3 regions of the Exiguobacterium acetylicum genome follow, and region 1 is predicted to be linked to each of the others. Evidence: riboswitches for the same ligand, from Rfam matches in the RefSeq annotation. Region 1 holds a riboswitch; each other region holds the start of a gene.
What was found. Region 1 has a riboswitch for S-adenosylmethionine ahead of K7G97_RS14790 (alpha/beta hydrolase). Riboswitches for the same ligand answer to the same signal wherever they lie in the genome.

Region 1 (4,978 bases):
CGCTTCTTGCAGTAACAAGAGGGCGCGTCCCATGTTCGTCGCTTCGTTCGGAACGGCGATTTTTCCGCCAGTCGGAATGTCTTTGACGTCCTTGTATTTATCCGAGTAGATCCCCATCGGTGCGATGACGGTCGTCGCGATCGGCGATAGCTTCAAGTTATGTTCTTTCTTGAAAGCGTTGAAGTAGGAAATCGTCTGGAAGGCATTGGCGTCGATCTCGCCCTCAGCCAGTGCCATGTTCGGCTGGACATAATCGGAGAACTTGACGAGCTCGATTTTGATGCCCTCCTTCTCTGCTTTTTTCGCGACATAATCCCAAACTTGTGTGTCCGAACCGCTGACACCGAGCTTGATCGTCTTTTCGTCTTCTCCTGATGCTGCGCACCCGGCAAATAAAATCGTCGTGAGTGTTGCTCCAATTGCTACTGCTTTTTTCATGGCTGAATCGCTCCCTTGATTAATGTCTTCTAATTTTTCGTGCGACGATATTGCCAGTCGTCTGTAAGCCTTGGACTAAGATGACGAGAATTCCAACCGTGATGATCATGACTTTCGTATCGAATCGTTGATAACCATAGGTGATCGCTAAGTCACCAAGACCACCGCCTCCAATCGCACCTGCCATCGCCGACGCCCCGATCAAGCCGACCGTCGCGATCGTTAAGTTCAGGATGAGTGAACCGAGTGCTTCCGGTAGGAGGAAGCGGAAAATTGTTTGAAACGGTGTCGCGCCCATCGCTTCTGCTGCTTCAAGAACGCCTTTATCGACTTCGAGTAAAGAACTCTCGATCAGCCGCGCCATGTACGGTGCAGCGTAAAAGACGAGCGGGACGATGGCGGCTTCTGTTCCGATCGATGTCTGGACGATCAACCGTGTCAACGGGATGATCGCAACGAGTAAGATGATGAACGGAATCGAGCGAAAAATATTGACGATACTGTTGAAGAACGTGAACAGCGGGACATTTTCAAGCAATGCGCCTTTTCGCGTGACGACAAGCAGGATCCCGAGTGGTAAGCCGATCAAGGTTGAGAATAAGAGTGAGATGGAGACCATCGTCATCGTCTGTAAGAATGCTGTCCAAATATCACTGTAGTTAACTAGCATCAGCGAGCACCTCCTCAACCGTCACCTGTGCCTGATCGATGTAGTGTAACGCTCGCTTCACTTCAGCCGGCTCACCAATCAACTCGACGAGTAAGGTGCCGAACGGCGTATCCTGCAATTCTGTGATGCTCCCGTGCAAGATATTGACATCGACGTCAAAGCGTTTTGCGACTTGCGATAAGAGCGGTTGACCGGTATGGTGTCCGAGGAAATGAATCTTATAGATCGGATTCGCATTCCGGGACTCGATCAACTGGCGAATCGATGCTGGAATCTCGTCGTGCATGACGGAGCGGACGAAGTTTTTCGCTGTCTCAGTCTGCGGGTTTGAAAAGACGTCGAAGACCATTCCTGACTCGATCAACTTTCCAGCTTCGATGACGGCGACCCGGTCGCAAATTTCACGAATGACGCCCATCTCGTGGGTGATTAAGAGAATCGTGATCCCGTACTCGGCATTGATCCGTTTTAATAACTGGAGAATATGATGTGTCGTCTGGGGGTCGAGGGCTGACGTCGCTTCGTCACATAAGAGGACGGAAGGTTGCGTCGCGAGTGCCCGGGCGATACCAACGCGCTGTTTCTGCCCACCCGACAATTGATCCGGATAATGATCCGCCTTGTCCGCGAGATCGACGAATTCGAGTAACTCCGTTACCCGGCGGCGAATCTCGTCTTTCTTGACGCCTGCGAGAACGAGTGGTTTCGCGACATTCGTAAAGACCGTGTTCGCATTCAATAGATTGAAGTGCTGAAAGATCATCCCGATCCGTTGTTTTGCTTGGCGTAATTTTTTCGGAGACAGTTGCGTTAAATCTTCCCCATCGACCGTCACCGTTCCTGACGTCGGTCGTTCTAACAGATTGACACAGCGGAGCAGTGAACTTTTTCCGGCACCGCTAAAGCCGATGACACCAAAGATTTCGCCTTTTTCGATCGTCAGGTCGACACCGTCGAGCGCTGCGATCGCCTGATCTTTCGTGACGTACGTTTTTTTGACTTGATGAAATGCGATCATTCCGTTTTCCCCCTTCATTCAACAAAAAAGGTCCCTTCTTGAGAAACAAGAAGAGACCTGGATCCGCACAGTGGCAGAATCCACTCCACTCATCTCTCAGACATCTGTCTGATGGAATTGGCACAGTGCTCATAATGAGTCTGTTGCCGAGGTTTCGTAGGGCCAGTCCCTCCACCTCTCTGGATAAGTATTGCGGTATGAAATTCGTATGTGCGTTGTTGCGTTGTTGCTTATGTCGTAAAACTAATTTTTACATTACGGGTCGGAACTTTAAAAGTCAACCAACTTTGCAAAAATAATCCATTTGGCGCATATCGATGGATGAACAAGTTATGAATTAGCTTAATGAACGGATCATGATTCGTCAAGAACGATTTGACAAGTCATTTTCGAACGTGCTACCATCGTTTCAATGATTATTCCGACAATTCCAATATGATATTTATCAAGAGTGAACGAGAGACCTGGCTCTATGACTTCACGGCAACCTGCAATCTGTAAGGTGCTCCGACCAGCAAAGCGCGGCTTTGGATGATACGGTGAAAAACTCGTGGGCGTCCAAGCAGTGACGTCGACGAGTTTTTTTCATGAATGGAGGAAAAATAGTAATGATGAACTATCCTGTACTGACTGGTGCTGAAGCGTTTTATTTTCAAGGTGGACCGATCGGCATTCTAATCTGTCATGGTTTTAATGCGACACCGCAAAGTGTCCGAGACGTCGGTGAGGCATTCGCTGCTGAAGGTTTTACCGTCTATGCCCCGCGCTTACGTGGACATGGAACGAACGTCCGCGAGTTTGAACAATCGACTGCTCGATGTTGGAAGCAAAGCCTGCAAGACGGCTATGAACGTTTACAAGAAACATGCGATCAAGTCTTCGTCATCGGTCAATCGATGGGGGCGACGCTTGCACTGTCACTCGCCGCTGACGGCATTCCGTTCGCCGGCATCATTACGATTAATGCTGCCCTTTCCGTTCCATCCTATGAAGCACTCTCGTTCGACGACGGTCCACAGTATTTACCGGAAGGGGCACCGGACATCAAGCGGTCTGCTTTCGAAATCATCTATGACCTCGTTCCGAGCCGTTGTGCGTTCGAACTCGTTCGTCTGATGGACGAGACGAAAGGACGTCTTGGATCGATCCTTCTACCGACCTTGATTCTTTACTCGGCGACGGATCACGTCGTTCCGCCATCGAGCTCAGATTATCTGCATCAACATATCGGGACGAATGATAAACGCAGCTACTGTTTACTCAACTCGTATCACGTCGCGACACTCGATTATGATCAGGATTTGATCGTTCGTGAGACGATCCGCTTCATCGAACGCTCAAGCCGGTTCTCACAGGAAACGGGATAATAAAAAAAACAGCTATTCACTTAAAAGCGAATAGCTGCTACATCAAAGGACGACCGCGATCGGTTCGTCTTTTTTTAATTTTCTTGGTGCTGCACCGACTGGAGCGGCTTCGGTTTTCCAGGCACCTCATGGCAATGGCGGCATCGTGGCTCATACGATTCTGAAGCGCCTACTAGGATGATCGGATCATCGTAGTTCGCTGGTTTTCCATCAATCAACCGTTGTGTCCGGGAAGCCGGATCCCCACACGAAAGACAGATGGCTTGCAGCTTCGTCACGAATTCTGCGCGCGCCAGTAATTCCGGCATCTTGCCGAATGGCTCTGCCCGGAAATCTTGATCAAGACCTGCACAAATGACGCGTTTTCCGTCTTGTGCGAGTGCTTCGATGACTTGTACGATCTCATCATCAAAGAATTGAACTTCATCGATTCCGACGATTTGTGTTTCTTCTGCTACTGCTGCGTAGAGATCGCGACTCGTCGCCATCGGAATCGCCACGACGGAGTTGCCGATATGAGAGACGACATGCTCTTCATGGTACCGGTCGTCGATTGCCGGCTTGAATACTTGAACGGGCAGTTTGCCGTACTGCGCCCGTCTGACACGACGAATCAACTCTTCCGATTTCCCGGAAAACATACTGCCACAAATTACTTCGATCCAGCCGTACTGATTTATTACATGCATCATCGTCCGACACCGTCCTCTAAAAATAGTCACTTTAACGAGTATAGCCCGAAACGGTATCGAGAAAAAGGGTTGACTTCCGGAAATCAAAATTCATTTTTTCTTTACCTAGAATTTTTGTCCTTTCATTCCAACCGTCCCCTATTTCCTGTACACTGAAGAAGAAGACTCTCACGAAAGAAGGTGTCCCCGATTCATCATCTCTTACATGACATCCTGCACCAATATGGTGCCCTTGGTCTCTCCGTCCTTCTCGCAGGTGGTATCGTGGGATTGCCGGTTCCTGATGAGACCCTGCTCGTCCTGTCCGGTTTTTGGATGCATCAAGGCAATCTACCACTCGTCGGTACGATTCTCGCCGCTTACGCCGGCAGTTGTATCGGGATGACGATCAGCTATTTACTCGGATTAAAACTCGGTATGCCACTATTACACCGCGTCGGACCGAAAATGCGTATCTCAGAAAAACATATTCTTTCCGCTGAAGCCGGATTTCGTCGTTACGGAAAATCGGTCCTAATCATCGGTTACTACATACCTGGTCTCCGCCAACTCTCTGCCTTTTTTGCAGGTGTCTCGAAAATGCCGTTTCGCGTGTTTGCGAGTTATGCGTATACAGGTGCGTTGATTTGGATCAGCGTGTTCTTAGGCGCTGGCTACTTTGTCGGTCGTCATCTCTCGTTCCACAAAGTCGTGGACTATATCTTGGCACATCCGGAAGTCATGCCGTATTTAATCGGGATTGCCGGTGGAATCGCCTTCTCCTTCGTCTTGAAGACGTATCTCGCGTATCGTT
Region 2 (4,978 bases), 270 kb from region 1:
GCCTATCACTTAGATGACGTCCTACAAGATCTTGCGCCATTTGTTTCGAACGAGACGTACATCATTCCTTTATTGAACGGCATGCAGCATATTCGACGGTTAACAGAAGTCTTCGGAGAAGATCGAGTACTAGGAGGTCTTTGCTTCATTGAGTCGACGCTTGATGCAGAAGGGCGCATTGTACAGACAAGTCCGTCGCATCGGCTGTTGTTTGGTTCACGAACCGGTAAACCAACAGCGCGTCTAGAGAAAATCGCAGCGTGTTTTGCGAAAGCGAAGGCACCAATGAAGTACTCGATGCATATCATGGATGACATGTGGCAAAAGTATCTCTTCATTTCGACATTTGCGGGCGTGACGACGCTATTTCGCTCGGCAATCGGTCCGATTCGAGAAGAAGCTGTCGGACATCAAATGATTTTAGACGTCATGGGGGAAGCGAAACAGGCGATGGAAGAACAAGGGGCAGTCTTTAATGACGATGTAGAAGCGGTCTTGCTGAAGCAGATGCATGCAATGGAAGACACGATGAAATCGTCGATGTTACGCGACATGGAAAAGGGACAGCCCGTCGAAGTGGAACATTTTTTCAGTGCATTATTGAAGCCTGCTAAGACTGATCAGATGCATGCCTTGAAATTAGTCGAAGCGAATCTACGCATGTATCTCGAAACGATTAAATAGTCACATTTTTCTATTTTAGAAAAATGATGGAGTGGTGCAAATGTTTCGTTTTGATGACGAAAGACCTGTTTCCCTTAGGAATCGTTGACTTCCGAAATAAAGTTCATCTATTCTTAATGAGATTGAAAAAAACTGATAATATATTTTTCCGTATTTTTTCTTGCAAGGACGAATGAAGCAGACGAGAGGGGAAGTTTATCCATTATGAAACGTATTATTATTCGTGCAGGTATGACACCATTCGAACAGTTCGATGCTCCTTATTTGATGAAACATAATTCCATTGGAGGAAACGTTGGAAATCTTATCTATCAATACAGTATCTTTCGGACGTTGATGACAGAAGGTACGACAATTACACCTGACTATTACTATTACGACGAAGAACGGGCAGACGAAATCAATGCCAACTTTGACCTTTATGTCATTCCGTTAGCGGACGCATTCCGAAAAGAATTCGTACCGACGTTACGGAAATATACACGTCTCATCAAAAAATTAAAAATTCCAGTCGTCGTCATCGGTGTAGGGTTACGTGCACCGTTTGAACCAGACTTAGATGGTGGATTCCCATTCGATGAAGATGTCAAAGCGTTCGTCAGTGCCGTTCTCGAGCGCTCGAGCATGCTGGGTCTTCGCGGGGAGATCACGTCGAAATACTTAACACGTCTTGGTTTCCGCGAAGGGATCGATCATCGCGTCATCGGATGTCCTTCGATGTACGCGTTCGGTCGCGACTTGCACATCCGTGAAACGAACATCACACCTGAGTCGATGATTACGGTCAACTCGTCACGTTTAGCTCCACAAAACGTCCTCGATTTCATTACACGTGGGATGGAAGAGTATCCAAATCATTACTTCATTCCCCAGTGGATGAAGGAACTGAAGTTGACGTATACAGGGACGCACCCGATCGCAGATCTTTCAGTGACGAACTATCCGGTGAAAATGTCGGATCCTGCTTACATGAATGATCGGGTTCGTTTCTTCTTGAACGCACAGACATGGTTCGATTTCATCGGACAAGCAGACCTTAGTTTTGGTGCACGCTTGCACGGAAATATCACAGCAACGCTTGCAGGTACGCCGAGTATCCTCATTCCAAAAGATGCACGGATGCGCGAATTGACGGATTACCATCAGTTGACGCACATTTGGGCGAACGACATCACAGCGGATACACAATTATCCGACGTCGTAGCAAGCGCTGACTTCCAAAGTCCGGCACGTGTTCAAGCGCGTAACTTCGACAACTTCGTTGACTTCTTGAACGTGAACAATCTTGAGCATATCTACCAAGAGACGAACTATCCTGAGAATGTACCGTTTGACCGTCAAATGGCGCAAACCGAGTTGCTCCCACCAGTCCAACCGATCTCTGGCGTAAGTCTTGAGGAAGCAGTCGCTCGTTTTGAACGGTTCTTCCCGGAACAAGAGAAGAAGATTGCGGATGCGCAAAAACAAACAAAAGCACAATTAGCTGAAAAAGATAAGAAAATCAAAGCATTGCAGAAACAAACAGGAACGGCTCAAAAGGATCAAGAGATTGCGGCACTCAAAGCGCAATTGGCTGCCCAAACGAAGAAAATGAAGCACCAGCAAGGAACATTGAACCGGAAAGCGGTTCGTGCAGCCTTGAAAACAGCGGATTTATTCGCTAAAAAGTAACCCTTTAAACATTCCGGATCGATACGATGCGGAATGTTTTTTCGATAGAAGTATTCTGAATTGTGTTGACAATTTGAAAAAGACTTGATAGGGTTATGAACAATTACATACTTATCCAGAGAGGTGGAGGGACTGGCCCTATGAAACCTCAGCAACAGGTCGAAAGATACTGTGCTAATTCCTGCGGGTGCTGCACCCGATCGATAAGATTTCCGAATTGTCGACCGACGCATCCGTGAGGATGCGTTTTTTGTTTGAAGTAGGTGGAATGAGGAGGAAATGGATTCATGAAAACGAGCGGAGCATTTCGACGCAAGATGGAATCACGTCATCTGATCATGCTGTCGTTAGGTGGTGTCATTGGAACCGGATTATTTTTAAGTACAGGTTATACGTTGGAACAAGCAGGACGCGTCGGAACGATTTTATCGTATTTGATTGGGGCCGTCGTCGTTTACTTAGTCATGTTAAGTCTCGGTGAACTCGCCGTGCACATGCCGGAAACCGGATCATTCCACAAGTACGCAACGAAGTACATTGGACCCGGCACCGGTTATACAGTAGCCTGGCTCTACTGGCTGACGTGGACGGTCGCCCTTGGTTCAGAATTCACGGCAGCAGGCATTTTGATGCAACGTTGGTTCCCGTCGATTCCTGTATGGGTGTTCAGCGCATTGTTCGCTGCGATGATCCTCGGTATCAACGTCTTGAAGGTTCGCGTGTTCGCTGAAGTCGAGTTTTGGTTTTCCGCCATTAAGGTCGTGACGATCATTGCTTTCATTTTACTCGGTGCGGGAACGATCGTCGGCTTCATTCCACTGCAAGATGGTAGCCCGGCTCCATTCTTTTCTTCGTTAACCGAAGGCGGGTTGTTTCCAAATGGCGCTTTCGTCATCTTCATGACGATGCTTGCCGTGAACTTTGCTTACTCGGGAACGGAACTAATCGGTGTCGCAGCGGGTGAAGCAGTCGATCCGAAACGGACGATTCCGCTTGCAATCCGGACGACGATTTTGCGACTCGTCCTCTTTTTCGTCGGTACGATCATCGTGTTAGCCGTCTTATTACCAATGGATGGGAAAGGTGTACTCGAAAGTCCGTTCGTCGCCGTGTTTGAACGAATCGGAATTCCCTACGCGGCAGACGTGATGAACTTCGTCATTTTGACAGCGATCTTGTCGGCAGCGAACTCTGGACTTTACGCTGCCTCTCGGATGCTCTGGTCGCTTGCGAACGAACGCATGATTCCACGCTTCTTCGCCCAGGTGACACCAAGTGGGGTTCCACTTCGAGCGGTATTGTTCAGCATGCTTGGCGGAGGACTTGCCTTGCTGTCTAGCATCTATGCAGCAGGAAGTGTCTATATCGCGCTCGTCTCGATTTCCGGTCTCGCTGTCGTCGTTGTTTGGATGAGTATCAGTGTTGCCCAGTATCGTTTCCGGAAACAATTCCTCCGTGAAGGGCATACGGTCGACGAATTGGTCTATCGCACACCACTCTTTCCATTCGTACCGATCGCCGCTTTCGTCGTTTGTTTGATTTCTCTGATTGGTATCGGATTTGATCCGACACAACGAATCGCCTTGTACTGTGGTATTCCATTCATCGTAATCTGTTATATCGTTCATGCGTTCACGAATTCTTCTCAGAAACGGAGTGTTGAAGATGTCCCGAATCAAAAATCCAGTTGATCAACGATTACAGGAAGTTCCCTTTCTTATTTTAGATGGTGCCCTTGCAACCGAACTTGAACAGAAGGGATTCGACCTGAACGACCCACTTTGGTCAGCACGTCTCTTAATCGAAGCACCGGAACAGATCGAAAACGTCCATCGTGACTACTTTGAAGTAGGTGCCGATGTTGCGATCACTTCAAGCTATCAAGCAAGTATCGAAGGATTCAAGCAACGTCATATCACAACAGAGGAAGCACAGGCGCTGATTCGACAAACGGTCACCTTGGCGCAAAAAGCACGCACGCTTAGCGGGAAGAGTGACGCATTGATCGCGGGATCAGTGGGTCCTTATGGTGCCTACTTAGCAGATGGTTCTGAGTATCGCGGTCATTATGGGGTGTCAGCAGATGTGCTAGAAGCCTTCCACAGACCACGGATCGAAGCATTGATTGAAGCGGGGGCTGATCTGCTGGCATTTGAGACGATTCCGTCGCTCGAGGAAGCTGTCGTGTTGTTCCGGATTCTCGAAGCGTATCCGGAAGTGTCCGCTTGGCTGACGTTCTCGCTTCAAGATGCGACACACATTAGTGAAGGAACGGCACTTGCGACGTGTATCGAGACAATTGGACAACATCCACAGCTCGCAGCAATCGGTGCAAATTGTTTTCCGGCATCTTACGCGACCGATTTCATCCGTCACCTTAAGGCGTTGACGGATGTGCCAATCATCGTCTATCCGAACTCTGGTGAGGTTTATGATCCGGTCGCAAAAACGTGGTCAGGTACGAATCAGTGTACATCGTTCCAAACCGTCGCGAAGACATGGTATGAGGCAGGGGCACGATTGATCGGCGGTTGTTGCCGAACGTCACCTGAACACATCGCACAAATTCGTTCGGTTTGTCAGGTTGCTCATACATCATGAAGAATGACGAAAAAACGGACGC
Region 3 (4,978 bases), 790 kb from region 1:
GTCTTCCTTACCATGCGAGATGATGAGCCCATCATAATCTTGCTGAATCGCTTGTGCGACCAGTTCCTTGAACTTGACGTCATTGCCTTCTGAGATGAACGTGCTGACTTTAAAGCCGAGCGCTTCGCCTTCACTTCGTGCGCCATCAAGGAATTGTTTCGTATGGTCGTCCGATGCCAGGTTGCGGATGACGGCGATCTTGACGTCCGATTGAACCCCTTTTGGTACATCCTTGACGACCTTCGTCGTCGTCGCTTCTCCATTCGCACAAGCCGCTAGTAACAGTGCCGGTGCTAGGACGGCGTAAGCTAGTTTTTTCATGACATATCTCCTTATCCGAGGGGTTGAAGCCCTGTTAATTGTTCAATCGTTTCTTCATTCGGTTGCGTGATGACACCAAGTTCGGTAATGATGCCTGTGATTAAGGTGTGTGGTGTGACATCAAACGCTGGGTTGAAGACGGCGACGCCTTCCGGTGCTGTCGCAATACCTTGGACAGTCGTCACTTCCTGCGGATCACGTTCTTCGATTTCGATCGCGTCTCCGGAAACGAGCGAGAAGTCAAATGTTGAGAGCGGTGCTGCGACGTAAAACGGAATACCAAAAGCTTGCGCGAGCAATGCCAATTGGAACGTCCCGATTTTATTCGCCGTATCTCCGTTTCGTGTAATGCGGTCGGCACCGACGATGATCGCATCGATCTGTTTTTCTTTCAGCGTGTGAGCGACCATGTTGTCCGTAATTAACGTGACATCGATCCCGGCACGTTGCAGCTCCCATGTCGTCAGCCGTGCTCCCTGCAGTAACGGTCGCGTCTCACTCGCAAAAACGGATAATTCGATGCCGCGTTCTTTTGCGATGTAGAACGGCGCAAGTGCCGTTCCATAAGCAGCGGTCGCAATCGACCCAGCATTACAAATCGTTAGGATCCGGTCGCCTGACTGGAACAATTCCAGTGCATGAATCCCGATTTGACGTGACGTCTGCGCATCCTGGTCGTATAAGGCGACCGTCCGTTTTTCCAACCGTTCGCGGATCTCTTCTACCGACGTCCCGTCTTGAATGATTGGATTCAATTGATTGAGGACATTTCGCAAGTTGACGGCCGTCGGTCGTGTCGCGAGTAACGTCGCCGATGTCTCAAGCAAGACTTGCTTGTAGACCGGAAGCGCCGCTTCAAACCGGTACGCTTCTTGAACGAGTACGAATCCCCCGAATAAGCTGATCGCAGGTGCGCCCCGAACGCGCAGTTGTTTAATCGCCTCAACCGCTTGCGCAAGATCAGCAATGACTTCATAGTGCTCTTCTTGCGGTAGACGTGTCTGATCGAGAATCGTCAAGACACGATCTTCGTAACGGATACTTTGAACGAATGTAGTCATCGGCTGAGTTCCTCCGTTACGTCAAAGTTTCGTAAATCATCGAATGTCCGGCATTCTGTACGGCGTTTGATTAACGCTGTTCCTAGACGGAGCGCGTGACGTTTCCGCTCTAAGCGTTCCGTCGTTGAATCGATTGATTCTAAATCAGCGACCGGTGCAAGACCAATCGTCCGCCGAATCAATTCGCAACCGGCAAAGCCAAGGGCATCCTGCAAGATCGTGCTCAGTACATCATCGACGAGTCCTGATGCCTGGAATGGTTCGACGGCTTCCCGTTCCCATAATGCACGGAACGTTGAAGCGAACGTCAGCCAGAACGTATCGATATCCTTGATTCGGGCGTCACGTCGTGTAGGGTAATCCGGATATGCCGCGAAGAATAGATGCGCAATGAACTGCCCGACATCGAATCCGAATGGACCATAAAAGGCGAATTCAGGGTCGATGACTTTCGTTTCCGTCGCCGAGGCGAAGATGCTTCCTGTATGTAGATCGCCGTGCAGCAATGCATCTCCTTTCGTGATGAAGAGCGCTTCAAGTTTTGCGACTTCGCGTTTCAACTCATCGTCTGCCCATAGACGTGCCACCTCTTCTTCGAGTCCGGTTTCAATCTCGTTCGTCTCCGCGTCATGAAACGGATCCGTGAAGATTAATTTTTCCGTGATGTCGCACAAGTCTGGATTGTAGTACGTTCGGGCGACACGTTTCTTTTCAACCGGACCAAGCGCAAAGTCCGATGTATGGAATAACGTCCGAGCGAGATAAGAACCGATATGTTCCGCAAGCAACGGATACTGTTCACCTGCGAGTAAACCGCTTCGAACGATCGTCAGATGTGAAAGATCTTCCATGACCGTATACGCCTCTTCATGACTAGCATGAAAAACACGTGGCACGAACGGTACGGCATGCCGTGCGAATTCACGGAGTGCGGATTGCTCGATCCACGCTCGTTCGAGCGATAACGGCCAGCTCTCCCCGACGACCTTCGCATATGGTAATGCTTGTTTTAAAATCAAGCGATGTTCGCCTTCTCGAATCCGAAAGACGAGGTTGAGGTTCCCGTCGCCAATCTCTTCTGCTTCGACGGCTCCATCGCCGATCAGTCCTAATGTCCGAACACGATCAATCGCGTCCTGTTCCGTGAATGCTTTATATGTCATCTCAGTTTCCCCCTATGTGATACACGAAAAAGCGCCTCTTTTCGTCATCGAAAAGAGGCGCAGAAAAGTCACTGCGTCCTCTTATCTCTCAGACGAAACGTCTGTTGGATGTAGCACCGTGCCTAGTGGTCGGTTGCTGCGGCGTCATCGGGCCAATTCCCTCTGCCAACTCGCGATAAGAGTCGTATGTAGTTGTCGTGTGTGATATTGATTTGAATCTTACGCAATCAACTTCCTCGCTGTCAAATCGAAATCAAGCAGAAACGGACATCATTTTTAAGTCATCTATAGAAAGAGTATTTTCAAAAAAATAAATTTTCTAAAAATAGTTTGACAAGTCACGATTCTCATGTAAAAATTGCAATTAGATTTCACAATTTCATCCAATTCTTATCAAGAGCAGACGGAGGGACAAGCCCTACGATGTCGCAGCAACCGACCTTTTGGCACGGTGCTAATTCTTGCAGCTACTAAGCTGACAGATAAGAGTCCACGTTCGAATCATTCATGGTCTCTTGTCGCTGACGAGAGACCATTTTTTTGTTGAAGGAGGAAAGACATGGCTTATATCACTGCTACTTATCAATTGACTGCCCGTGATCGACTCGAGCAACGCGCTGAACAACTCGCGCTTGGTCTGACAGTCGGTTCTTGGACGGAACTGAATCATCTCGAACAACAACAACTCGCCTCGTTCAAAGGGGAAGTCGTACATACCGAAGAGCGCGATGGCAAAGGATATATCACGATTCGTTACCCGGAACATAACGTATCGCGCGACTTTTCTGCGATTCTGACGACCGTCTTCGGGAAACTTTCACTCGACGGTGAAATCAAATTAACGGAATTGCTACTACCCGATACATTTACGTCGGACTTTCCAGGTGCAAAGTTCGGGATCGAAGGGGTCCGTTCCTTGATCGGTGTCGAAGATCGCCCATTATTAATGAGCATCTTCAAAGGAGTCATCGGACGCGATTTATCGTTCCTTCGTGATCAACTCGAAGGACAACTCGCTGGTGGGATCGATCTCGTCAAAGACGATGAGATCCTATACGACAATCCATTGACACCGACGATTGACCGGGCACGGATCGGACGTGAGGTCATCGATGCTCACTTCCAACGGACCGGTAAACGTGCGTTATATGCGATCACACTCAGCGGTCCCGTCTTTACGCTCAAGGATCAAGCCAAGCGATTGATTGATGCTGGAGCGACTGCTTTCTTGCTGAATACCTTCACATACGGACTCGACGTCTTACGCGAACTGGCAAGTGATCCGGAAATCAACGTTCCGATCTTCAATCATCCGGCATATAGCGGTGCGTTGATCGCTAGCCCGAATCACGGAGTCGCAGCTCCTGTCTTACTCGGCACATTACCGCGCGCTGCTGGAGCAGACTTGACGCTATTCCCGTCTCCTTACGGCAATGTCGCTTTGCCAAAGGATGTCGCTCGTGGCATCGCGGTCGAAGCGACCCGTCTCGGGCAGACGAAATCGATCTTCCCGGTTCCTTCAGCCGGTATTCATCCTGGACTCGTCGCTCAACTCGTACGGGACTTCGGGATCGATTCCGTCATCAACGCCGGTGGCGGCGTACATGGTCATCCGCAAGGTGCTGCGGCTGGCGTCATTGCTTTCCGTCAGGCACTCGATGCGGCACTCGCAAATGAATCCCTATCGACGGCAGCATCGCGTCATGAAGAATTACGAATTGCCCTCGACGCTTGGGGGATCAAGTCATGACCGTACGGATTCTTTGTGACTTCGACGGGACGGTGACGACACAGGATAACATCATCGCACTCATGCAGGCATTTGCGCCAGCGAGTGACTTCGAACCGTTGAAACACGGCGTACTCGACCGGACGTTATCGATCCAGAGTGGCGTCGGGCAAATGTTCTCACTTCTGCCGTCTGACGGAAAAACAGCCTATCTTGACTTTTTGTTGGAGCGTGCGGTCATTCGCGACGGATTTTCGGAGTTACTGCAGTACAGTCGTCGTCAAGGCATCGATTTTTCGATCGTCAGCGGTGGAATGGACTTTTTCGTCGAACCGATCTTAGCGCCCTTCCTCGACCAAGAACAGATTTACTGTAACGTCGCTGATTTCAGTGGTCCATTCGTCCATATCGATTGGCCAAACGCCTGCGATGCCCATTGTACGAACGGGTGCGGCTGTTGTAAAACGTCCGTTGCCCGGACACTACGTAAAGGTGGTGACGTCATCATCGTCATCGGCGACTCGGTGACGGACTTCGAACTCGCAAAACAAGCGGATCGTGTCTATGCCCGTGATTATCTGATCACGTTGTGTGAAGAGAACGATATCGCCTATACACCGTTTGAGACGTTCCACGATATCGTTCATGATTTAACACGAGCGGAGGTGACAACATGACATTCATGCGACGCTATGAAGAATTAC

Region 2: another riboswitch for S-adenosylmethionine. It lies ahead of K7G97_RS16215 (amino acid permease); the one in region 1 lies ahead of K7G97_RS14790 (alpha/beta hydrolase).
Region 3: another riboswitch for S-adenosylmethionine. It lies ahead of K7G97_RS02480 (2,3-diketo-5-methylthiopentyl-1-phosphate enolase); the one in region 1 lies ahead of K7G97_RS14790 (alpha/beta hydrolase).

Annotation. Positions count from the first base shown of each region.
Region 1 is NZ_CP082333.1:2,877,464-2,882,441, forward strand. Features, by position in the region: gene K7G97_RS14775 (MetQ/NlpA family ABC transporter substrate-binding protein) at 1-438, opposite strand, end outside; gene K7G97_RS14780 (methionine ABC transporter permease) at 458-1,108, opposite strand; gene K7G97_RS14785 (methionine ABC transporter ATP-binding protein) at 1,098-2,126, opposite strand; SAM riboswitch class I at 2,213-2,316, opposite strand; SAM riboswitch class I at 2,566-2,667, shown strand; gene K7G97_RS14790 (alpha/beta hydrolase) at 2,735-3,493, shown strand; gene K7G97_RS14795 (thymidine kinase) at 3,568-4,182, opposite strand; gene K7G97_RS14800 (DedA family protein) at 4,366-4,978, shown strand, end outside.
Region 2 is NZ_CP082333.1:3,145,169-3,150,146, reverse strand. Features, by position in the region: gene K7G97_RS16225 (ketopantoate reductase family protein) at 1-684, shown strand, start outside; gene K7G97_RS16220 (polysaccharide pyruvyl transferase family protein) at 889-2,355, shown strand; SAM riboswitch class I at 2,464-2,565, shown strand; gene K7G97_RS16215 (amino acid permease) at 2,643-4,046, shown strand; gene mmuM (homocysteine S-methyltransferase) at 4,021-4,956, shown strand.
Region 3 is NZ_CP082333.1:458,990-463,967, reverse strand. Features, by position in the region: gene K7G97_RS02495 (sugar ABC transporter substrate-binding protein) at 1-321, opposite strand, end outside; gene mtnA (S-methyl-5-thioribose-1-phosphate isomerase) at 333-1,382, opposite strand; gene mtnK (S-methyl-5-thioribose kinase) at 1,379-2,545, opposite strand; SAM riboswitch class I at 2,624-2,727, opposite strand; SAM riboswitch class I at 2,933-3,034, shown strand; gene K7G97_RS02480 (2,3-diketo-5-methylthiopentyl-1-phosphate enolase) at 3,105-4,295, shown strand; gene K7G97_RS02475 (2-hydroxy-3-keto-5-methylthiopentenyl-1-phosphate phosphatase) at 4,292-4,951, shown strand; gene K7G97_RS02470 (methylthioribulose 1-phosphate dehydratase) at 4,948-4,978, shown strand, end outside.